Regions from separate parts of the Streptomyces sp. NPDC025273 genome, predicted to be linked through region 1. Evidence: riboswitches for the same ligand, from Rfam matches in the RefSeq annotation. Region 1 holds a riboswitch; each other region holds the start of a gene.
The links. A riboswitch is a leader RNA that binds a small molecule or an ion and turns the genes downstream of it on or off. The one in region 1 is predicted to bind thiamine pyrophosphate.
Positions count from the first base shown of each region.

Region 1 (7,669 bases):
GGTCGCCGAGCGGCTGGGCTACCGCCCGTCCGCCGCGGCCCGAACCCTCCGTACCGGCAAATCGGGGCTCATCGGCCTGACAGTGACCACGTACGGGGACGAACCCTTCACCTTCACCGAATTCGCGTACTTCGCGGAGATGGCGAGGGCCGCCACCTCGGCGGCGCTCGCCCGCGGCTACGCCCTCGTCATCCTGCCCGCCACCTCACGTCATGACGTCTGGTCGAACGTCGCCCTCGACGGCACGGTCGTCATCGACCCCTCCGACCAGGACCCGGTGGTCACCGAACTCGTCCGGCAGGGCCTTCCCGTGGTGTCCGACGGCCGTCCGGCCGGCACACTGCCCGTCACCGCCTGGGTCGACAACGACCACCGGGCGGCCGTGCTCGACCTTCTCGACCATCTCGCCGCCGCGGGAGCCCGCCGTATCGGGCTGCTGACCGGCACGACCACCGACACGTACACCCGCCTCTCCACCACCGCCTACCTGCACTGGTGCGAGCGGGTCGGCCAGGATCCGGTCTACGAGTCCTATCCGGCCCACGACCCCTGCGCGGGCGCGGTGGCCGCCGACCGCCTCCTCGCCCGCCCCGACCGCCCCGACGCCGTCTACGGCCTCTTCGACCCCAACGGGACCGATCTGCTGGCCGCGGCCCGCCGCTACGGCCTGCGGGTCCCGGAGGATTTGCTGCTGGTCTGCTGCAGCGAGTCCACCGTGTACGCGTCGACCGAGCCGCCCATCACAACGCTCTCGCTCAAACCGCGCAGGATCGGCACGGCGGTCGTCCAACTCCTCATCGACGCCATCGAAGGGGTCGAGCACGACGGTCCGGTGGAGCAGGTGATACCGACGGAACTCATCGTCCGGACCTCCTCGCAACGGCGTCCGCCCCGCACCACGGTCAGCGCGCCGCGCTCACCCGCAGGGGACTGATCGGATTAATCCGGATCAAACGGCAGGTGGACCACGTGTGCGCCCGGATTCACCACCCCTGGTGCGTCACACAGCACGGTCCGCATTCCTATGATGGGCGCACGACACCGCGGACCACCTCTACCAGGCACGGCCCGTCAGGTGTACGGCTGCGCGACGGTGGTGGAGGGGTCGATGACACAGGGGGCCGGTCAGGAACCCGTAGTGCGGACGGCGACGTTGCGTGACTTCCGCGTACCGCCTTATGCGCAGGCGCCGTTGTCGCCCCTGCCGCATCCCGGCGATGCCACCGTGGGCGACGAGCCCCCGGAGGGTTACACGCCCACCGCGCGCGATCTTCCGGTGATCAACCGCGGGGACACCGTGCAGGTGCGGACCGTTCCGGAGCCGCGTCCGGTCGCCGACGGGGAGCGTGGTCCGCTGTACGTCGTCGGAGACGTGCACGGCTATCTGGACGAGCTCCTGGCCGCCCTCGGCGAGCAGGGCCTCGTGGACGCCGACGGCCACTGGTCCGCCGGCAACACCAGGCTGTGGTTCCTCGGCGACTTCACCGACCGCGGCCCGGACGGCATCGGCGTCATCGATCTCGTCATGCGGCTCTCCGCGGAGGCGGCCGCGGCCGGCGGGTACTGCAAGGCCCTGATGGGTAACCACGAACTGCTGCTCATCGGCGCGAAGAGGTTCGGCGACACCCCGGTGAACTCCGGCGCCGGAACCGCCACCTTCCAGGCCGCCTGGCTGCTCAACGGCGGCCAGAAGTCCGACATGGACCGGCTCCAGGACCTCCACCTCCAGTGGATGGCCCGGCTCGACGCCGTCGTGGAGGAGGACGGACATCTGCTGATGCACTCCGACACCACGGCGTACCTCGACTACGGGTCCACCATCGAGGACGTCAACGACGCGGTGCACGCCATTCTCACGCGGCACGACGCCGACGAGTGCTGGGACCTGTTCCGCAAGCTCACCAAGCGGTTCGCCTTCCGCGACGAGGGCGGTGCCGACGCGGTACGCGAACTGATGTCGACGTACGGTGGCCGGCGCGTCGTCCATGGTCACAGCCCCATTCCGTATCTCCTCGGCGAGGTCGGTCCGGAGGAGGGCGAGGACAGCCCCCGGGCCGCGGTGGACGGTCCGCACGTGTACGCGGACGGGCTGGCCATCGCCATGGACGGCGGAGTGACCATGGCCGGAAAGCTCTTGGTCGTCGAACTCCCCCTGCATGACTGACGATCGCCGGGGAAGGCGCACAGCGCCGTCTGCCGGGCCAATTTCCGGCAACCCCCTGTCACCCCGTGCGGTAGGCGCTCTACCATCGGCGTATCAGTAGCAGGCTCTCCTCCGTTTCCGCCCGATCGCCCGGCCCACGCGGTCGGTCAGGCCCTACGGAGCATCGGGGGATGCACATGAAAAGCGCTCCGCACCTGCTGGCCGAGGACCGCCCCGAGTACGAGCGGATCCTCGCCGACGCACTGCGTCACGCCCACGAACGCCCGGATCTGGACGGGGTCGGGGACCGGCTCAACACGGAACAGCTGCGGACGATGGCGCTGGACGCCACGGCTCAGATCACCACGGCCGCCGCCCCCGAGTACGAGCACTACGTGAGCGTCCGCGGCGAGCTGCGAAGACCGTCCGACCCGGCGGACCCCGAGTCCGTCCTCCAGCCCGCCACGGACGAGCCGGACCGGACGGGCGCGGGCACCCTCGCCGTGATCACCGCGCTGGCCCCCGTCCTCGCTGGTTCTGCCGCCGTGATATTCCTGCTGGTCGGCTACCTCCTGAAGGCCTTCAGCCCCACCCTGGCCTTCGCCGGCACCATGGTCGCCGCCGGATGGTTCTTCGCGGCGGCCGCCGCCGCGGCCATTCTGGTCGCCGCGGCGGGACTCCTGGTCACCGCGCTGCGCAACGGCGCCACGGCCCTGCCCGCTCCGGACGCGGAGGACGAGCTGCCCGAGGACGTGGCACGGGCCAGGGAGGCCTGGCGTCACGCCCTGCTGGAGCGCGGCATCCTGCCCTTCCTGCGGGACGCCCTGGCCGACCCGGCCGCGGGGCCCGCCGCGCGGACCCCGCACCGCTCACCGCACCGCATCCCGAAGATCGGCTACAGCAGCCCGACCTTCTCCGGGCCGCAGGACGGCCCGTCGGCGGGGCCGCGTCCCACCTTCACCAGCCCCGACTTCACCAGTCCGGACTTCGGCGGTCCCGAGCACCGGCCGGAGTGAAACCGGCCGTTCCCGCACCGGGCCCCCGGGTCTCCGGGGCCGGTGCGGGGGCCCTGGCCCTGGCTCGCTGTCCCACGGCCCGTGCCACCGCACGGCAGAGGCCGGGGCAGCTCGTGCTGCGCCCGGCCTCTGCCGTCGTGTGCGGTGCTCCGATCCTTCGGAGCGCCCCGTCAGACTCCCTGGGGAGCCAGCTTGGGGTTGGCGCCGTACTCGTTCGCCTCACGCACACCCTCGAGGCACATGAAGACGAGCAGGACGATGCCGCCCACGAGCGGGACGAACGCGATCAGGAACCACCAGCCGGAACGGCCGGTGTCGTGCAGGCGACGTACGACGACGGCGAGCGACGGCACCAGGACGGCAAGGATGTAGATCATGTAGGGGATCTGCGACTCGATGGCGAAGCCTATGCCCATCAGGACCGCGGCCACGATGGCATTGAAGAGTACGAACATCCAGTACTCCTTGCGGCGCGCACGCCCGCTGAAGCCCGCGTAGTTCTTGAGTACGCCCAGGTACCAGTTCACTGCGATTCCCTCCCCTGGCGCCCCCGTCGGGGACGCACACCTTTTCGGCCAAGCACAGCGGAAGGTAAGGCATACATAAGGAAGTGGTCAAGCGCACGAAGACTCCCGGCGAAACGTACATCTACCTGCCACAGTTCTGTGTCCTTACCGTCTCCGAACACCGCCTGAAACCAAGGCAGGACAGGAATAACCATGTTAAACCAGCCATTCCCAACACGCTTCGTGAGCGATGCACACAAACTGAGAACAGCCCAACGGCGCCGCCCCGGAGGCATGTTGCCCAGGGCGGCGCCGTTGACGCGTCCGCGGGCGTCCGCCCGGGCGGACGCCCGCGCACCGGATCTCAGTCCGCGATCGGCAGATAGACCCTGTTGCCGGACGCCGCGAACTCCTTGGACTTCTCCGCCATCCCCGCTTCGATGTCGGCCTGCTCGGCGCCGTGCTCCCGCCGGATGTCGTGTGAGATCTTCATCGAGCAGAACTTGGGGCCGCACATCGAGCAGAAGTGCGCCGTCTTCGCCGGCTCGGCCGGCAGCGTCTCGTCGTGGAACTCCCGAGCCGTGTCCGGGTCGAGCGCCAGGTTGAACTGGTCCTCCCAGCGGAACTCGAACCGGGCGTCCGACAACGCGTCGTCCCACTCCTGCGCGCCGGGGTGGCCCTTGGCGAGGTCCGCGGCGTGTGCCGCGATCTTGTAGGTGATGACACCGGTCTTCACGTCGTCCCGGTTCGGCAGCCCCAGGTGCTCCTTGGGCGTGACGTAGCAGAGCATCGCCGTCCCCCACCAGGCGATCATCGCCGCCCCGATGCCCGAGGTGATGTGGTCGTACGCGGGCGCGACATCGGTGGTCAGCGGGCCGAGCGTGTAGAACGGCGCCTCTTCGCAGATCTCCTGCTGGAGGTCGATGTTCTCCTTGATCTTGTGCATCGGGACATGTCCCGGGCCCTCGATCATCGTCTGGACGCCGAACCGCTTGGCCACGGAGTTGAGCTCGCCGAGCGTGCGCAACTCGGCGAACTGCGCCTCGTCGTTGGCGTCGGCGATGGATCCGGGGCGCAGCCCGTCACCGAGCGAGTACGTCACGTCGTAGGCCGCGAGGATCTCGCAGAGCTCCTCGAAGTGCTCGTAGAGGAAGGACTCCTTGTGATGCGCGAGGCACCACGCCGCCATGATCGAGCCGCCGCGGGAGACGATGCCGGTCTTGCGACGGGCGGTCAGCGGGACATAGGGGAGGCGGACACCGGCGTGCACCGTCATGTAGTCGACGCCCTGCTCGGCCTGCTCGATGACGGTGTCCTTGTAGATCTCCCAGGTCAGCTCCTCGGCCCGGCCGTCGACCTTCTCGAGGGCCTGGTAGAGGGGGACGGTGCCGATCGGCACGGGGGAGTTGCGCAGGACCCATTCACGGGTGGTGTGGATGTTGCGGCCGGTGGACAGGTCCATGACCGTGTCGGCACCCCACCGGGTGGCCCACGTCATCTTGTCCACCTCCTCCTCGATGGAGGAGGTGACCGCGGAGTTGCCGATGTTGGCGTTGACCTTCACCAGGAAACGCTTGCCGATGATCATCGGCTCGATCTCCGGGTGGTTGACGTTGGCCGGCAGGACCGCCCGGCCCGCCGCGATCTCCTCGCGCACCACCTCCGGTTCGACGCTCTCCCGGATCGCCACATACTCCATCTCCGGGGTGATCTCGCCCCGGCGCGCGTACGCGAGCTGCGTGACCGGCTGCCCGTCGCGGCTGCGGCGTGGCTGACGGGGGCGGCCGGGGAAGACCGCGTCGAGGTTGCGCAGGCCACCACGCGGTGAGGTGTGCTTGAGCCCGTCGTCCTCAGGGCGAGCCGGCCGGCCCGCGTACTCCTCGGTGTCCCCGCGCGCGATGATCCAGTTCTCCCGCAGGGGCGCGAGCCCCCGGCGGACATCGGTCTCGGTGGAGGGGTCGGTGTACGGGCCCGACGTGTCGTACAGGGTCACGTCCTCGCCGTTGGTGAGGTGCACCTGACGGACCGGCACCCGGAGGTCCGGGCGCGAGCCCTGGACGTACCCCTTGTGCCAGCCGATGGACTTCCCGGCCTCGCCGTCCGCCGTGTTCTGGGCGTTCTGCTTCGAGGCAGGCGTGCGTGCGTCCGCTGTGGTCATGAGACCTACTCCCTACGCCGGCATTACCCGGTAACAGGTTCGTCGGTCGGCGCAGCGTTTCCCGCACGGATGTACGGAGGTCAGCGCCCTCTCAGCCCGGTGCTCCGAGCTCCCGCGTGTACAAAGGTGACACCACGCTAGCCTCCCTTCTGGCGTGCTGGCCAGAGGGCCTCCCCTGTTCTTGGGATGATCGCCGGGTGACGTCCCCCCGAAGCGCCCCCGAACCCCACGGCCCCGCATCCGGCAGCACACAGAGTCATGCGCACGGCCACACCCACAGCCACGGCCCTGCCGCGCCCGTGTCCAAGCATCTGCGCAAGGTCATCGCTGCCGTGCTGATCCCGTTCGCCACCGCGGTCCTCGTCGGCCTCGTGGCGTTCTGGCCCGGTGGCGCCCCCGCCCACGAGCGCACCGGCGTCGGTTTCGACCGGCAGACCCAGGACGGCAAGGTGGTGAAGGTCGTCGACGTCGACTGCGCGGACGTGAACGCCGCGCAGGTGCCACCTACCGGCGACACCTCGACGCCCTCGGGGCGCGAGGCCGTCAACGAGCAGGCGGGGCTGTGCAAGAAGGCCACGGTCGAAGTGACGACCGGTGACGACAAGGGCCGTACGTTCGTCGAGGTCGTCCAGCCCGACGCCTCCAGGCAACTGAGGGAGGGGCAGGGAGTGGTCGTGGCGTACGCCCCCGACGCGCCCCGCGATCTGCAGTACTCGGTGACCGACGTGGACCGGTCGTTCCCCATGGCCCTGCTGGCCGGGATCTTCGCCCTCGCGGTGATCGTGGTGGGCAGGCTGCGCGGGCTGATGGCACTGATCGCGCTGGCGGTGTCGTTCGCCGTGCTGACGCTGTTCATCCTGCCGGCCATTCTGCAGGGCTCGAATCCGCTGGTGGTCGCGGTGATCGGGTCCAGCGCCATCATGCTGATCGCGCTCTACACCTGCCACGGGCTGACGGCCCGTACCTCCGTGGCCGTCATCGGGACGCTCATCTCACTGCTGCTGATCGGGCTGCTGGGTTCACTCTTCATCGGGTGGGCGAGCCTCAGCGGCAACACCGACGACAACACCGGTCTGATCCACGGGCTGTACCCGGAGATCGACATGAGTGGCCTGCTGCTGGCGGGCATCATCATCGGCTCGCTCGGTGTGCTCGACGACGTGACCGTCACCCAGACCTCGGCGGTCTGGGAACTGCACCAGGCGGACCCGGCGATGGGCGTGCGCCGCCTCTACCGGGCGGGCATCAGAATCGGCCGCGACCACATCGCCTCGGTCGTCAACACGCTCGTCCTCGCCTACGCGGGCGCGGCGCTGCCTCTGCTGCTGCTCTTCTCCATCGCCCAGAGCAGTGTCGGGACGGTGGCCAACAGCGAACTGGTCGCGATGGAGATCGTCCGGACGCTGGTCGGATCGATCGGGCTGGTCGCCTCGGTGCCGGTGACGACGGTGCTCGCGGCCCTGGTGGTCTCCGCGGACCGCACGGGGCTCGGCGCGGAAGCCGAAGCTCCTGCACCCGTACGGACCGGGAGGGGCCGACGCCGTAAGGCATGAGCGCGGGCGCCGGGCACTCGCCCCGGGTCGCCTGGGCCGGGACTCCCGTTCCTCAGCCGGCGTTCTGCTCCTTGGCGAGGATGCGGCCCAGAGCCTCTTCGAGGTTGCCGTCGAAGTCACCCAGCGTGTGCTCCTGCCCCAATGGCACCAGCTTGTCCGTCCGGTCGAGGAATGCCACAAGAGGAGCCGTGCCGGCGCGGAAGAGCGCACGATCCGTGCCGACCTGGAGGCGGATGTGTACATCCGAAAGACCCTCGGGTTCGGTCGGGCCGATGTGCACATCACCGTCACCG
Region 1 is NZ_JBEZYP010000018.1:105,824-113,492, forward strand. Features, by position in the region: gene AB0F38_RS25795 (LacI family DNA-binding transcriptional regulator) at 1-934, shown strand, start outside; gene AB0F38_RS25800 (metallophosphoesterase) at 1,109-2,164, shown strand; gene AB0F38_RS25805 (hypothetical protein) at 2,335-3,159, shown strand; gene AB0F38_RS25810 (DUF805 domain-containing protein) at 3,330-3,686, opposite strand; gene thiC (phosphomethylpyrimidine synthase ThiC) at 4,030-5,823, opposite strand; TPP riboswitch at 5,816-5,949, opposite strand; gene AB0F38_RS25820 (YibE/F family protein) at 6,021-7,376, shown strand; gene AB0F38_RS25825 (SsgA family sporulation/cell division regulator) at 7,429-7,669, opposite strand, start outside.

Region 2 (7,669 bases), on a different contig from region 1:
GGTTTGCCGCCGGTCAGCATCTCGTACAGCACGACGCCGCAGGCGTACACATCGGAGCGGGTGTCGGCCGTACCGTGCTCGATCTGCTCGGGGGCGAGGTAGGACACCGTCCCCAGCAGCGAGCCGGTGGTGTCCGTGACGGTGCCCACCGCCCGGACGAGGCCGAAGTCCGCCACCTTCACCCGGCCGTCGTCCCCTATCAGGACGTTCTCCGGCTTCATGTCGCGGTGCACGAAGCCGGCCCGGTGCGCGGCGCCGAGCGCGGCCAGGACCGGCTCCAGGATGTCCAGCGCGGCCCGGGGCTGCAGGGCCCCCCGGTCGCGCAGGACGTCGCGCAGCGTGCACCCCGCGACGTACTCCATCGCCAGGTACACGTACGCCCCCTGGGCGCCCTGGTCGAAGACGGCCACCACGTTGGGGTGAGCGAGCCGGGCCACGGACTTGGCCTCACGGATGAAGCGCTCGACGAACGCCGCGTCCGTCGCCAGCGCGGGGTGCATCACCTTGAGGGCGAGCACCCGGTCCAGCCGGGTGTCCAGGGCCCGGTAGACCGTGGCCATACCACCGACGGCGATGCGCGCATCGATGCGGTAGCGGCCGTCGAGCAGCTGCCCGACGAGGGGGTCCTGGAGGGTCGTATCCACGCTGCGAGTCTACGAGCCGCCACGGACACGGCGGACGGCCCCGGGTGCCCCGGGGCCGTTCTGGAGCCGAGCCGTGACAGGGACACGCACGTGTGGTGACGCGGTGCGGCCACGCGGACACGGCCACGCGGACACGGACGTCAGAAGGCCGGGCGCTCCGGATCCAGCACCGCCCGGCCCCCGGCCGGCGAGGACGCCTCGGCGAAGTGGCGCCGCGGGATCCGGCCCGCCCGGTACGCCAGGCGCCCGCCGTCCACCGCGTGCCGCATCGCCGCGGCCATCAGCTCGGGCTCCTGGGCCCGGGTCACCGCCGAGGCGAGCATCACGGCGTCGCACCCCAGCTCCATCGCCAGCGCCGCGTCCGAGGCCGTCCCCGCACCGGCGTCCAGGATCACCGGTACCCCGGCCTGCTCGACGATCAGCTGGAAGTTGTGCGGATTACGGATACCGAGCCCGGAACCGATGGGGGAGCCGAGCGGCATGACCGCCGCGCACCCCACGTCCTGGAGCTTCCGGGCCAGGACCGGGTCGTCGTTGGTGTACGGCAGGACGGTGAAGCCGTCGTCGACCAGGACCTCGGCGGCGTCCAGCAGCTCGATCGGATCGGGCAGCAGGGTCCGCTCGTCCGCCACGACCTCCAGCTTGATCCAGTCGGTACCGAGCGCCTCCCGGGCCAGCCGGGCGGTCAGCACGGCCTCGCCCGCGGTGAAACAGCCCGCGGTGTTCGGCAGGACGCGGATGGAGAGCCGTTCCAGGACGGAGAGCACCGAACCCCGCACGGTCGGGTCGAGCCGGCGCATCGCCACGGTGGTCAGCTCGGTGCCCGACGCGATCAGGGAGCGCTCCAGCACGTCGAGGCTCGGCGCCCCGCCCGTTCCCATGATCAGACGGGAGGAGAGGACGGTGGAACCGAGGGTGAAGAGATCGTCGGACATGGTCAGCCTCCCTGGACCGCGGTGAGCACCTCGACACGGTCGCCGTCGGCGAGCACGGTGGCGGACCACCGGCTGCGCGGGACGACGGCCTCGTTGACCGCGGCGGCGACCCCGGAGTGGGCGGCGGTCAGGGTGGCGACCAGGGCGTCGAGCGAGGTCCCGGCGGGGACACCGCGGCGCTCCCCGTTGACGGATACGGACACGGACGTGGGCACGGGCTCAGTCATGCGGGCTGCTCCTGGGACGCGGGGGCGGGGGAGAGGGCTTCGCGGGACGGGCCGAAACGGTGCGGCGTGAAGGGGCGGGCCACCTCGGGCAGTTCGCCGGTGGTCAGCACCTGGGCCATCACCTCGCCGGTGACGGGTGTCAGCAGCACCCCGTTGCGGTGGTGGCCGGTGGCGAGATGCAGGCCGGGCAGTGCGGTCGGGCCCAGCAGCGGGGCGTTGTCCGGGGACGCGGGGCGCAGCCCGGCCCCGGTCTCCGTCAGCGGCAGCTCGGTGATGCCCGGCACCAGCTCGTGGGCGTCGCGCAGGAGTTCGTAGACCCCGCCCGCGGTGACCGTGGTGTCCCAGCCCAGCTCCTCACTGGTGGCGCCCACGACCAGCTCGCCGTTCGCGCGGGGCACGAGGTAGACGTGGCTGCCGCGCACCACGGCCCGCACGGTCCGGCTGAGGAAGGGGGCGTACGCGGGCGGCACGGCCAGCCGCAGCACCTGCCCCTTGACCGGGCGGACCGGCGGCACGACCGCCTCGGGCAGTCCTTCGAGCCGGCCGCTCAGGCTGCCGCCGGCGAGGACGACCTGACCGGCGGACGTCTCCGTACCGTCCGCCAGGACGACCCCTGTCGCACGGCCGCCCGCGACGGAGAGCCGCTGTGCCCAGACCCGGTGGAAGACCACCCCGGCCCGCTCGCACGCGGTGACCAGGGCCGAGGCCAGCCGCCGGGGATCCACCTGGTGGTCGCCGTCGACCCGCAGCCCGCCGCGCACCCCGGGGGCGAGCATCGGTTCCAGGCGGCGGCACTCACGGCCGCTGAGCCACTCGGACTCCAGCCCCGAACGCTGCTGCAGGGCGTGCAGCTCCCGCAGATGCGCCCGGTCGTCGGAGTCCAGGGCGACGGACAGCGTGCCGCAGGTGCGGAAGCCGGTCTCCTGACCCGTGGCCTCCTCCAGCTCGGCCACGAACGCCGGATAGCGCGCGGCGGAGGCGACGTTGAGGCCGAGCAGCATCTGCTCGCCGTAGTGCAGTTCGGTGACGGCGGCCAGCATTCCGGCCGCGACCCCGGCGGCCCCGCCGCCGGGGCCGGGATCGATCACCGCCGTGGACAGGCCGCGCTGGGCCGACCGCCAGGCAGTCACCAGACCGATGATTCCGCCCCCGACGACCAGGACGTCGGAGGTGTTTCCACAGCTGCGCATGGGCGTCCAGCCCCTCCCTTCGCCGGCATGACCCGGATCAGGTTCGTACGGTCGGAGGCCGGTCAGCCTCCCTCTCAGCCCGGTGCGTCCGGGCTCCCGCGAGTGCCTTACGGTGGCCAGCCTAGACCCCGCCGCCCACGGCCAGTAAGGGAGCAGCCACTGTGGCCCGTTCACTCGACGGACTCGTCCTCGCACCCGTAGCCGACCAGGCCCCCGGCCAGGTCGGCACCCGCACCCGGTTCACGTACCACGAGCAGGAGGGGCGGATCTGGGCCGAGTACGCGGGCGGTGACGTCGTCCGCGGGCATCTCGTCGGCACCCGGGACGCGGACACGCTGGACTTCCGGTACGTGCAGCTGAAGCGGGACGGAACGACCTCGGGCGGGCACTGCGTCTCGGCCGTCACGGAGCTTCCCGACGGCCGGGTGCGACTGGACGAGCGGTGGGAGTGGGAGTCCCAGGAAGGCAGCGGGACGAGCGTGGTGGAGGAGCTCCCCGCCTGACGGCGCGTCGGGTGATTAGGGTGGACGGGTGAGCGAGCAGACGCGGGACCGGACAGCGGGAGAGCGGCCACGCCGTGTCGTGATCGTCGGCGCGGGCATGGCCGGGGTGCAGACGGCCGTGGCCCTGCGTGAACGGGGCTTCACGGGCACCGTGACCCTGATCGGTGCCGAGCCGCACCAGCCGTACGACCGCCCGCCGCTGTCCAAGGCGGTCCTGCTCGGCAAGGCCGAGGACTCCGCCTTCGACATCGACTTCGAGGCACTGGACATCGCCCTGCGACTGGGCCTGGACGTGACCGGCCTGCGTGCCGCCGCGCACGAGCTGGACACTCCGGACGGGCCCGTCCCGTACGACGTCCTGGTCCTCGCCACCGGAGCCGAACCCGTCGTCCTGCCCGGCTCGCAGGGCGTGCCCGGCGTCCATCTGCTGCGCACCCTCGACGACGCCGAGCGGCTGCTGCCCGTCCTGGAGAGGCGGCACGACGTCGTGGTCGTCGGAGCCGGCTGGATCGGCGCCGAGTTCACCACCACGGCCCGCGCCGCGGGCTGCGCGGTCACCGTCGTCGAAGCCGCCGACCGCCCCCTGGCGGGCACCCTGCCCGCCGAGGTCGCCGCCCCGATGGCCGCCTGGTACGCCGAGAGCGGAGCCGAACTGCTCACCGGCACCCGGGTCGCACGCGTCGAACCGGGAGCCGTGCACCTGACGGACGGCCGGGTGATCCCCGCCGGAGCGGTGATCGTGGGCATCGGCGCCCGGCCCGCCACCGGCTGGCTGGCCGGCTCCGGCATCGCACTCGGTCCGGACGGCTCGGTCACCGCCGACGGCTCCCTGCGCACCTCGGTGCCGGACGTGTACGCGGTGGGCGACTGCGCCTCCTTCCCCTCCGCCCGCTACGGCGAGCGGCTGCTCGTCCACCACTGGGACAACGCCCTCCAGGGACCCCGGACGGTCGCCGCCGCCGTAGCCGACGGCCGGCCGCGTACGTACGACCCGGTGCCCTACTTCTGGTCCGAGCAGTTCGGCCGCTTCGTGCAGTACGCGGGCCACCACTCCGGCGCCGACACGCTGCTGTGGCGCGGCGACCCCGCCGAGGCGTCCTGGACGGTCTGCTGGCTGCGTGCGGGCGTGCTGGTGGCGGTGCTGGCCGTCGGCCGGCCGCGCGACCTCGCCCAGGGGCGCAAGCTCGTCGAGGCCGGGGCACGGATCGATCCGGTGCGTGCCGCGGACTCCTCCGTGCCGCTGAGATCTGCGACGCTCTGAGGGCACGGTGTGTCCCCGTACGGTCGGCCCGGCTACCGGCCGCCGGTCCGGGATGGCACGCTTGTCCCTGTGACCGAGATTGACGCAAAGATCGATGCTCTCGTCCCCGCATGGCTCCACCTTCCCGACATCGCGGAAATGCTCGATGTCGAGGTGACGCGTGTACGCCAGCTGGTCAAGGAGGGCCAGCTGATCGCCGTACGACGTGGTGAGAACCGGACGCTCCAGGTGCCCGCCGCCTTCATCGACGGCGACAAGGTGGTCAAGGGCCTCGCAGGGACCCTGACGCTCCTGAGGGACGACGGCTACAAGGACGAAGAGATGCTGGACTGGCTCTTCACCCCCGACCCGAGCCTGCCCGGAACACCCGCGCAGGCCCTGAGTGAGAATCGCGGTACGGAGGTGAAGCGCCGCGCCCAGGCGCTCGCCGTCTGACCGTACGACCGTGAGCGGAGTGCGGGCCGTGACCGACACGGCCCGCACTCCGCTCACGGCTTGGACCGACACAGCGACCACCGATGTACCGACGGGGGAACACCACATGTCCACGCCTCGCCCGCAGCTCTCCGACGCCCGGCTCTACCTGTGCACGGACGCCCGGAAGCGGCAGGGCGACCTGCCCGAATTCCTCGACGCCGTGCTCACCTCGGGCGTGGACATCGTCCAGCTGCGCGACAAGGGCATGGAGGCCGCGGAGGAGCTCGACCACCTCGCGGTGTTCGCCGACGCCTGCAAGCGCCACGGCAAGCTGCTCGCGGTGAACGACCGGGCCGACATCGCCCACGCCATCGGCTCCGACGTGCTGCACCTCGGGCAGGGCGATCTGCCGGTGCCCGCCGCCCGCGCCGTCATCGGCGACGACGTGGTCATCGGCCGCTCCACCCACGCCGAGTCCGAGGTCGACGCGGCCGTCGCGGAGGCGGGCGTCGACTACTTCTGCACGGGCCCCTGCTGGCCCACCCCGACCAAGCCGGGCCGGTACGCCCCCGGCCTCGGCCTGGTGCGCTACGCCGCCTCGCTCGGACAGCCGCGTCCGTGGTTCGCCATCGGCGGGATCGACGCGGGCAACCTGGACGAGGTGCTGGACGCCGGCGCGCGCAGGGTCGTCGTCGTACGGGCGATCACCGAGGCGGACGACCCGGCCGGGGCGGCGGCGGCACTCGCCGCGCGTGTCCGGGCACGAGCGGTCTGAGCCGGAGCGTGGGGCGGACCGCCCGCGGGGCCGGTCGCCCGCGGGGCCGGGTCCGCCGGGCCGCTGTCCGAAGGGTGGACAACAACCGTCCTATTCCCGGTCAAATCGCACCGTCCGGTTGGGGTACCGCCGAGCCCTGGTTAACCTCCCAGTATGGCCCTTGGCACACCTTCCACCAGGACAGATCACGCCCGCACCGTGCGTGAGCTGCTCGCGACGGGCAAGACCTCGTACTCGTTCGAGTTCTGGGCGCCCAAGACCGAGAAGGGCGAGCGGAACCTCTGGAACGCCTTGCGGCGGGTCGAGGCGGTACGTCCGAGTTTCGTCTCCGTGACGTACGGGGCCGGTGGTTCGACCCGTGCCGGGACGGTGCGGGCGACCCAGCAGATCGCCGCCGACTCGACCCTCACCCCGGTCGCGCACCTCACCGCCGTCGACCACTCCGTCGCCGAACTGCGCAACATGGTCGGGCAGTACGCCGACGCCGGGATCCGCAACATCCTCGCCGTGCGCGGAGACCCGCCGGGTGACCCGATGGGCGAGTGGGTCGAGCATCCGCAGGGGGTGCGGTACGCCGCAGACCTGGTCCGGCTGATCAAGGAATCCGGCGATTTCTGCGTCGGCGTCGCGGCGTTTCCCGAAATGCACCCCCGGTCGGCCGACTGGGACTCCGACATCCGGAATTTCGTGGACAAGTGCCGCGCCGGAGCCGACTACGCGATCACCCAGATGTTCTTTCATCCGGAAAGCTACCTGCAGATGCGTGACCGTGTGGTCGCTGCGGGTTGCGACACCCCGGTGATCCCCGAGGTCATGCCCCTCACCAGCGTCAAACAGCTGGAAAGATTTGCCCAGCTCAGCAACGCATCCCTGCCTCCGGTGCTGAAAGACCGCATCCTCGCCGCCAAGGACGACCCCGCCGCTGTACGCTCCATTGGCATCGAGTTCGCCACGGAGTTCTGCGCGAAGTTGCTCTCCGAGGGTGTCCCGGGGCTGCACTTCATCACGCTCAACAACTCGACGGCGACGCTCGAGATCTACGAGAATCTCGGACTGCACAAGCAGTCGTGACCGGCCGTACCCGCCACCTACCGGGGCGGTGGCCGTAGGAGGGGGCGGGCGTGGGCTGGACGGTCCTCTACATCGCATTCGGCATCGTGGCGTTGTGGCTGCTGGGCGAGGTACTGCTGCAGTACAAGGCACGCCTGCGCTGGCGGCTGCTCGCCTTCGCCGGCTTCCTCGGTGTGGTCCTCGGTGTACTGATCCCCTCCGTGCTGGTGATCGCCCTCGGCGCGATCGCCTTCGCGACGGGCCAGACGTATGTGACGCTCTCCTTCCGGAAGGGCTTCTCCACCGGCTGGGCCATAGGCGGCAGCCCCGGTGCCAGCCGCCGTCGCCGCGCCGGCGGCGAGCGGTCCGCCACCAGGGAGCCCACGCTCCAGGTCTCCGACCTGGAGTACGAGGAAGCCGCCCCGCAGGCCGCCGGGAGCGCCGCCTCCGCGGTATACGAACCGCAGCCGCTGCCGGACGACACCGGCCAGTACGGCATCTACACCGACGCGGGCCACACCGCCCGGGGCGGTGAGGACCAGCAGCAGAACGACCAGCAGCAGAACGAACAGCAGCCGCAGTACGCCGCCTACGACCCGTACGCCGGTTATGCGCAGCCCTCCCAGGACCCCTACGGCGCCCAGGGCGCCCACCAGGCCCAGGACGC
Region 2 is NZ_JBEZYP010000001.1:936,624-944,292, forward strand. Features, by position in the region: gene pknB (Stk1 family PASTA domain-containing Ser/Thr kinase) at 1-644, opposite strand, end outside; gene AB0F38_RS04125 (thiazole synthase) at 785-1,579, opposite strand; gene thiS (sulfur carrier protein ThiS) at 1,582-1,806, opposite strand; gene thiO (glycine oxidase ThiO) at 1,803-2,996, opposite strand; TPP riboswitch at 2,994-3,106, opposite strand; gene AB0F38_RS04140 (hypothetical protein) at 3,158-3,499, shown strand; gene AB0F38_RS04145 (FAD-dependent oxidoreductase) at 3,528-4,760, shown strand; gene AB0F38_RS04150 (Rv2175c family DNA-binding protein) at 4,830-5,195, shown strand; gene thiE (thiamine phosphate synthase) at 5,302-5,952, shown strand; gene metF (methylenetetrahydrofolate reductase [NAD(P)H]) at 6,106-7,023, shown strand; gene AB0F38_RS04165 (hypothetical protein) at 7,074-7,669, shown strand, end outside.
Region 2: it holds a riboswitch for thiamine pyrophosphate, as region 1 does, so the genes downstream of both, thiO (glycine oxidase ThiO) here and thiC (phosphomethylpyrimidine synthase ThiC) in region 1, are expected to answer to the same signal.

Region 3 (7,669 bases), on a different contig from region 1:
AACGGGCGACGAAAGCGGACGCGGGCCGCTGCCAGACCTCCAGCGGGGTGCCCGCCTGGGCGATCCGGCCCTCCCGCATCACCACCACCCGGTCGGCGAGGGCGAAGGCCTCGCCCTGGTCGTGGGTGACGGCGAGCACCGTCGTACCCAGCCGGCCGAAGAGGGTGCGGAGTTCGACGACGAGCCGTTCGCGCAGGCTCCGGTCCAGCTGTCCCAGCGGTTCGTCCAGCATCAGCAGTCTCGGGCGGGGTGCCAGCGCCCGGGCGAGGGCCACGCGCTGCTGCTCGCCGCCGGACAGGGCGGCGACCGCCCGCCGTCCGGCGCCGGGCAGGCCGACCAGGTCGAGGAGTTCGTCGGCCCTGCGGTCGCGCTCCGCGCGGGAGACCCCGCGCATCCGCAGTCCGAACGCGACATTCGCGCCGGCGTCCCGGTGCGGGAAGAGCTGATGGTCCTGGAACATCAGGCCGAGCCCGCGCCGGTGCACGGGCACCGCGGCCTGGTCGGCACCGTCCAGGAGCACCCGTCCGCCGTCCGGCCGCCGGAGCCCGGCGACGACCCGAAGCAGTGTCGACTTGCCGCTGCCGCTCGGTCCCAGGACACAGACGATCTCGTGGTCGGCGACCTCCAGGTCCACCGAGTCCAGGGCGGTCCGCTCCCCGAAGCGGACGGTGACCGACTCCAGTGCCAGCATCTCTAGAACTCCCCGGATCGGTCGGTGCGGATACGTTCGAGCAGGAGCAGCGACACCGCGCAGACGATCATCAGGATCGTGCTGAGGGCCATCGCCTGTCCGTAGTTGAGCTCGCCGGACCGTCCCAGCAGTCTCGCGACCGCCACCGGCAGGGTGGGGTTGTCGGGACGTGCGATGAACACGGTCGCGCCGAACTCGCCGAGCGACACGGCGAACGCGAAGCCGGCGGCCACCAGCAGCGCACGGCGCACCAGCGGCAGGTCGACCTCGCGCCAGGCCCGCAGCGGCGAGGCACCGAGCACCGCCGCCGCCTCCCGCAGCCGGCCGTCGACCGCCCGCAGGACGGGCAGCATGATGCGTACGACGAAGGGGACGCCCACGAGCGCCTGTGCGAGCGGTACGAGGATCCAGGACGTGCGCAGATCGAGCGGCGGTTCGTCGAGCGTGATCAGGAAGCCGAAGCCGACGGTGACCGCGGACACCCCGAGCGGCAGCATCAGCAGCGCGTCGAAGCCGCGCACCAGAGGTCCCGCCCGCCGGGTCAGGGCCGCTGCGGCGAGACCGCCGATCACGAGGGCGATGAGGGTGGCGACGACGGCGTACCGCAGCGAGTTCCCGATGGCATCGAGCGGCGGGACCAGGAAGGTGGAGCCGCTCGCCTCGGCGGACTGCAGGGCGCGGTAGAAGCCGAACCCGTGGCCGCCGGAGGTGTCCAGGGAGCGTTCCACCAGCACGCCGAGCGGCACCACGATCAACAGCAGGACGGTCAGCAGCACCCCGCCGACCAGCACCCGCTGCCCTGCGCCGCGCGGCGGGCGGGCGGTCTGTGCCGGGTCGACCAGCTTGAGCGCCGTCTCCCTGCGCCGCACGGTCCACGCGTGTGCGGCGAGGACCCCGCCGACCGCGGCGAACTGCACCAGGGTCAGCACGGCGGCCGTCGGCAGGTCCAGCAGTTGGGCGGTCTGCCGGTAGATCTCCACCTCCAGCGTGGAGTACGCGGGGCCGCCGAGGATCTGGACGACTCCGAAGGAGGTGAAGGTGAAGAGGAAGACCATCAGGGCCGCGGCTGCCACGGCCGGGGCCAGAGCGGGCAGGGTCACCCGCCGCCAGGCGGTGAGGCGTCCGGCTCCGAGCACCCGGGCGGCCTCTTCCTGGCGGGGGTCGAGCTGCGCCCACAGGCCGCCGACGGTCCGTACGACGACCGCGTAGTTGAAGAACACGTGGGCGAGCAGGATCGCCCACACCGTCGTGTCGAGCCGGACGCCCCATAGCTCGTCGAGGAACCCGCCGCGCCCCAGCACCGCCAGGAACGCCGTACCCACGACGACCGTCGGCAGGACGAACGGCACGGTCACGACGGCACGCAGCAGGTGTTTGCCGGGGAAGTCGAACCGGGCGAGGACGTAGGCGCCGGGCAACGCGATCAGCAGGGTGAGCCCGGTCGAGGCGAGGGCCTGCCAGGTCGTGAACCAGAGGACGTCCAGGATGTCCGGCCGGCTCAGCACCTCGCCGATCCGGCCGGACTGCCAGACGCCGTCCGTCCTGAGACCCCGGCCGACGATCGCGACGACGGGGTAGGCGAAGAACAGCGCGAAGAACGCGACGGGCACGGCCATCAGGCCGAACCGCACCGCGTTCCCACGCGCGTCGCCCCTGCCCCTGACCGCGGGCGGGGTGGCTACTTCACGACGAGCGAGGACCATGACTGGACCCACTGCTCACGGTTCTTGGCGATCTTCTCCGGCGCCACCGTCGCCGGCTTGCCGACGGTCTCACCGAACTTCGTGAAGAGCTCGGGCAGCTCGGCGTCCTTCGCGACCGGGTTCACGAACATGTTGAGCGGCATGTCCTCCTGGAACTGCTTGCTGATCAGGAAGTCCAGCAGCGCCTTGCCGCCCGCCTCGTTCTTCGCGCCGTCCAGCAGGCCGGCGAACTCGATCTGACGGAAGCAGGTGCCGGTGGAGACCCCGGTGGGGGCCTCGGTGGGCTGCGGTTCGGCGTACAGCACCTCGACGGGCGGGCTGGAGGCGTAGGAGACGACGAGCGGCCGGTCCGCCTTGGTCTTCCTGCCGCCCGCGGAGCCGGAGAACTCCTCGTTGTACGCCTGCTCCCAGCCGTCGACGACCTTGACCCCGTTGTCCTTCAGCTTCTTCCAGTAGTCCTGGTAGCCGGTCTCGCCGTAGGTGGCGACCGTGCCGAGGAGGAAGCCGAGGCCGGGCGAGGAGGTCGCGGCGTTCTCGGTGACGAGGAGGTTCTTGTACGCGGGCTTCAGCAGGTCCTCGAAGGACTGCGGCGGGTCGAGCTTCTTGTCCGCGAAATACTTCTTGTCATAGTTGACGCAGATGTCGCCGGTGTCCACGGGCGTGACCCGGTGCCCGGTGGCATCGAGCTGGGCGTCGGCCGCGACACGGTCGAGGCCCTTCGCCTCGTACGGCGTGAACAGACCGTTGTCCAGCGCGCGGGAGAGCAGCGTGTTGTCGACGCCGAAGAAGACGTCACCGCGCGGGGAGCCCTTGGTCAGGATCTCCTGGTTGAGCGCGGCGCCCGCGTCGCCGCTCTTCAGCACCTTGATCTTGTAACCGGTCTCCTTCGTGAACGCCTTCAGGACGGAGTCCGAGGCGTTGAAGGAGTCATGGCTGACCAGGGTGACGGTCCGGGAGCGCCCGGAGCCTTCGGGCTCGTCGTCGGAGCCGCCGCAGCCGGCGAGCACGGTGACGCCGAGCGCGGCGGCGAGCGCCGTCGCGGCGTACTTCGTGGTGGTGTTCATGTGTGATTCCTCCTGGGCGTGACCAGGAAGAGACGCGGCCCCGCCCACTCGGTGAGCGGGCAGGGCGCAACAGCTTGAGTAAGGTCCGAACTTCCTACCCGGAATGACCCGGGCGAGGTTCAGAGGGTCTGCGGCCGACCTGTCCTCGGTGCCGCACTCTCAGCGCTGTGGCGCTCCCCTGTCGGAATATGAAGTTGATTTTCGGACCAGGCTACACCGGCCGGATCAGCCCGGTGCACCGGCCGTACCGGCCCCGCGCACCGGGCTCCGCCCGGCCGGTACGGCCCGGGCCCACCGGGCCGGACCGGAGTCTCAACGCTCGGAGGCGGCGAGCTGGCCGCAGGCTCCGTCGATCTCCTGGCCGCGGGTGTCCCGGACCGTGACGGGCACACCGTGGGCGGCGATCGCCTCGACGAACGCCTTCTCGTCCTCGGGCCGCGAGGCGGTCCACTTGGAGCCGGGCGTCGGGTTCAGCGGGATCAAGTTGACATGGACCCGCTTGCCCTTGAGCAGCCGGCCCAGCCGGTCACCCCGCCAGGCCTGGTCGTTGATGTCGCGGATCAGCGCGTACTCGATGGAGATGCGGCGGCCGGACTTGTCCGCGTACTCCCACGCCGCGTCCAGGACCTCACGGACGTTCCAGCGGGTGTTGACGGGGACGAGGGTGTCGCGCAGCTCGTCGTCCGGGGCGTGCAGCGAGACGGCGAGGCGGCACTTGAAGCCCTCGTCGGCGAAGCGCAGCATGGCCGGCACCAGGCCCACCGTGGAGACGGTGATCCCGCGCTGCGAGAGTCCGAGGCCGTCCGGCTCCGGATCCGTCAGCCGTCGGATCGCCCCGACCACCCGCTTGTAGTTGGCCAGGGGCTCGCCCATGCCCATGAAGACGATGTTGGACAGCCGCGCGGGTCCGCCCGGGACCTCGCCGTCGCGCAGCGCCCGCATCCCGTCCACGATCTGGTGCACGATCTCGGCGGTCGACAGATTGCGGTCGAGGCCGGCCTGCCCGGTCGCGCAGAACGGGCAGTTCATCCCGCACCCGGCCTGCGACGAGATGCACATCGTCACCCGGTCCGGATAGCGCATGAGGACGGACTCGACGAGCGTCCCGTCGTGCAGCTTCCAGAGCGTCTTACGGGTGGTGTCCTCGTCACAGCTGATGTGGCGCACCACGGACATCAGGTCGGGGAACAGCGCCTCGGCGAGCTTGTCCCGTGAACCGGCCGGGATGTTGCTCCACTCGGCCGGCCGGTGCGCGTACCGCGCGAAGTAGTGCTGCGACAGCTGCTTGGCGCGGAAGGGCTTCTCGCCGGTCGCGGCGACTGCTTCCTTGCGCTCGTCGGGGGTGAGGTCGGCGAGGTGCCGCGGCGGCTGCTTGGCTCCGCGGGGCGCGACAAACTGGAGTTCTCCGGGCTTAGGCATGGTTCTTCAAGTGTCGCAGACATACGAGTGAGGGCCCGCCGCCCTGTGGACAACGGACCCTCACTCGAAAAACCGCAGGTCAGGCAGCATGCCCACGGAACCTGTTCAGCCGGATCCGACGAACAGCACCAGCAGCAGCCAGACGACCGGCGCGGTCGGCAGCAGTGAGTCGAGCCGGTCCATGATGCCGCCGTGGCCCGGCAGCAGCGTGCCCATGTCCTTGATGCCGAGATCCCGCTTGATCATGGACTCGCCCAGGTCGCCGAGCGTGGCGCTGGCGGCTACGGCGAGGCCCAGCAGCAGTCCCTGCCACCAGCTGCCGTCGTCGATCAGGAACTGCATGCACAGCGCACCGGCGGCCATCGCGAAGCCGATCGCGCCGAACAGGCCCTCGCGGGTCTTCCCGGGACTGATGCGAGGTGCCAGCTTGTGCGTGCCGAAGCGCCAGCCGACGGCGTACGCACCCGTGTCGGCGACCACCGTGAGCAGCAGGAAGGTCAGCACCCGCCACGAACCGTCGTCCGCGGTGAGCATCATGCTGACGAACGTCGCCAGGAACGGCACGTAGAACACGGCGAAGACACCGGCCGTGACGTCCTTGAGGTAGCCCTCCGGTGACTCCGTCATCCGCCAGACGAGGACCGCGAGAGCTGTGAGCGCCATGGCGACCCAGGCGCCCTCCGCGTCCCGCACGTAGCCGGCGACCACCATGGCGGCGCCGCCGACGGCGAGCGGCACGAGGGGGGCGTTGATCCCCTTGCGCTCCTCGAGGCGGGAGGTGAGCTCCCAGAGCCCCACCACCACCGCGAGCACGACCACGCCGACGAAGACGGCCTTCACGATGAAGAGCGACCCGGCGACGACCGCGCCGAGCCCGAGGCCTACCCCTATGGCAGCACGCAGATCACGCCCCGCACGCTTCTTGTGCGGCGGGGGCGACGGCAACGGGGTGGACATGGGCTCCTGCGGCTTCTCGTCACGGAACAGGGGGCCGCTGACACGCGCCGCGGCGTCCCTGTTCCGGTCGTCAGCGTCTCTACCTGCGTCGGGAACGTCCGGCACGATGGGCATGGGCCGAGTCTGCTGGGCGCCGTACACATCGTGAGCAGGACCCGCCGGAGCGGCCCCCATCTCGGGCGCGCCCCAGTAACCGGCTCCCTGCGGGGCGCCCCAGGAAGAGTCGTTCATCAGACCTCGAGCAGCTCGGCTTCCTTGTGCTTGAGCAGCTCGTCCACCTGCGCGACGTACTTCGCGGTGGTGTCGTCGAGCTCCTTCTCCGCGCGGCGGACCTCGTCCTCGCCGGACTCCTTGTCCTTGACGAGCTTGTCGAGCGTCTCCTTGGCCTTGCGGCGGATGGCCCGGATCGAGATCTTGGAGTCCTCGGCCTTGGTCCTCGCGACCTTGATGTACTCCTTGCGGCGGTCCTGCGTGAGCTCCGGGAACGTCACTCGGATGATGTTGCCGTCGTTGCTCGGGTTGACGCCGAGGTCGGAGTCGCGGATCGCCTGCTCGATGTTGCGCAGTGCGGTCTTGTCGAACGGAGTCACCACGGCCATCCGCGGCTCGGGAACCGAGAACGAGGCCAGCTGGTTGATCGGGGTCAGCGCGCCGTAGTAGTCGGCGACGATCTTGTTGAACATCGCCGGGTGCGCACGGCCGGTACGGATCGCGGCAAAGTCCTCTTTGGCGACCACGACGGTCTTCTCCATCTTCTCCTCGGCCTCGAGGAGGATTTCTTCGATCACCACGTGCTCCTGCGTGTCTTGAGTGGGCCCGGCGTCGTCGGGCCCTGCGGATCCTGCGTCGCGTCCTCACCTGCACGGTGTCCGACCGGCAGGCCGTTGTCCATCCTTTGGGCCGTCAGGCCCGGGTGCTCTCGTCGCTCACGAGCGTGCCGATCTTCTCACCCTTGACCGCGCGGGCGATATTGCCTTCCGTGGTCAGCTCGAAGACAAGGATCGGGAGCTGGTTGTCGCGGCAGAGCGTGATCGCGGTGGCGTCGGCGACCTTGAGGTCGCGGGCGATCACCTCGCCGTACTCCAGTGCGTCGAACTTCACCGCGCCGGGGTTGGTCCTCGGGTCGGAGTCGTAGACCCCGTCCACCCCGTTCTTGCCCATCAGGAGCGCCTCGGCGTCGATCTCCAGGGCACGCTGGGCGGCCGTCGTGTCGGTGGAGAAGTACGGCATGCCCATACCGGCACCGAAGATCACGACTCGCCCCTTCTCCAGGTGCCGTACGGCACGGAGCGGGATGTAGGGCTCCGCGACCTGGCCCATGGTGATGGCGGTCTGGACGCGCGAGTCGATGCCCTCCTTCTCCAGGAAGTCCTGCAGCGCCAGGCAGTTCATGACCGTGCCGAGCATGCCCATGTAGTCGGACCGCGCCCGGTCCATGCCCCGCTGCTGGAGCTCGGCGCCACGGAAGAAGTTGCCGCCGCCGATGACGACCGCGATCTCCGCGCCGTCGCGTACGACCGCGGCGATCTCGCGGGCGATGGCGTGCACGACATCGGGGTCGACACCGAGACCCCCGCCGCCGGCGAACGCCTCGCCGGACAGCTTCAGCATGAAGCGTCCGGAAATCGTGCCGTCGTCGCGCTTGTGGTCACCGTGTGTGGCGTCCGCGCCCTTGTTCATGGAGATTCTCCTCGTGCACATACGAAGAAGGCCATTGCCGTGGGTCTGCTGTCCCTCAGCGGCAATGGCCTCCTCGTCAGTTCTGCGGTCGTCCGGCTGAGTGCGGCCGACGACTGCACCAGACCCTATCGGGGTCCACCGTTGTTCGCGGACGG
Region 3 is NZ_JBEZYP010000020.1:38,690-46,358, forward strand. Features, by position in the region: gene AB0F38_RS26735 (ABC transporter ATP-binding protein) at 1-691, opposite strand, end outside; gene AB0F38_RS26740 (iron ABC transporter permease) at 694-2,307, opposite strand; gene AB0F38_RS26745 (thiamine ABC transporter substrate-binding protein) at 2,370-3,458, opposite strand; TPP riboswitch at 3,532-3,648, opposite strand; gene rlmN (23S rRNA (adenine(2503)-C(2))-methyltransferase RlmN) at 3,771-4,877, opposite strand; gene AB0F38_RS26755 (phosphatidate cytidylyltransferase) at 4,983-6,065, opposite strand; gene frr (ribosome recycling factor) at 6,065-6,622, opposite strand; gene pyrH (UMP kinase) at 6,738-7,514, opposite strand.
Region 3: it holds a riboswitch for thiamine pyrophosphate, as region 1 does, so the genes downstream of both, AB0F38_RS26745 (thiamine ABC transporter substrate-binding protein) here and thiC (phosphomethylpyrimidine synthase ThiC) in region 1, are expected to answer to the same signal.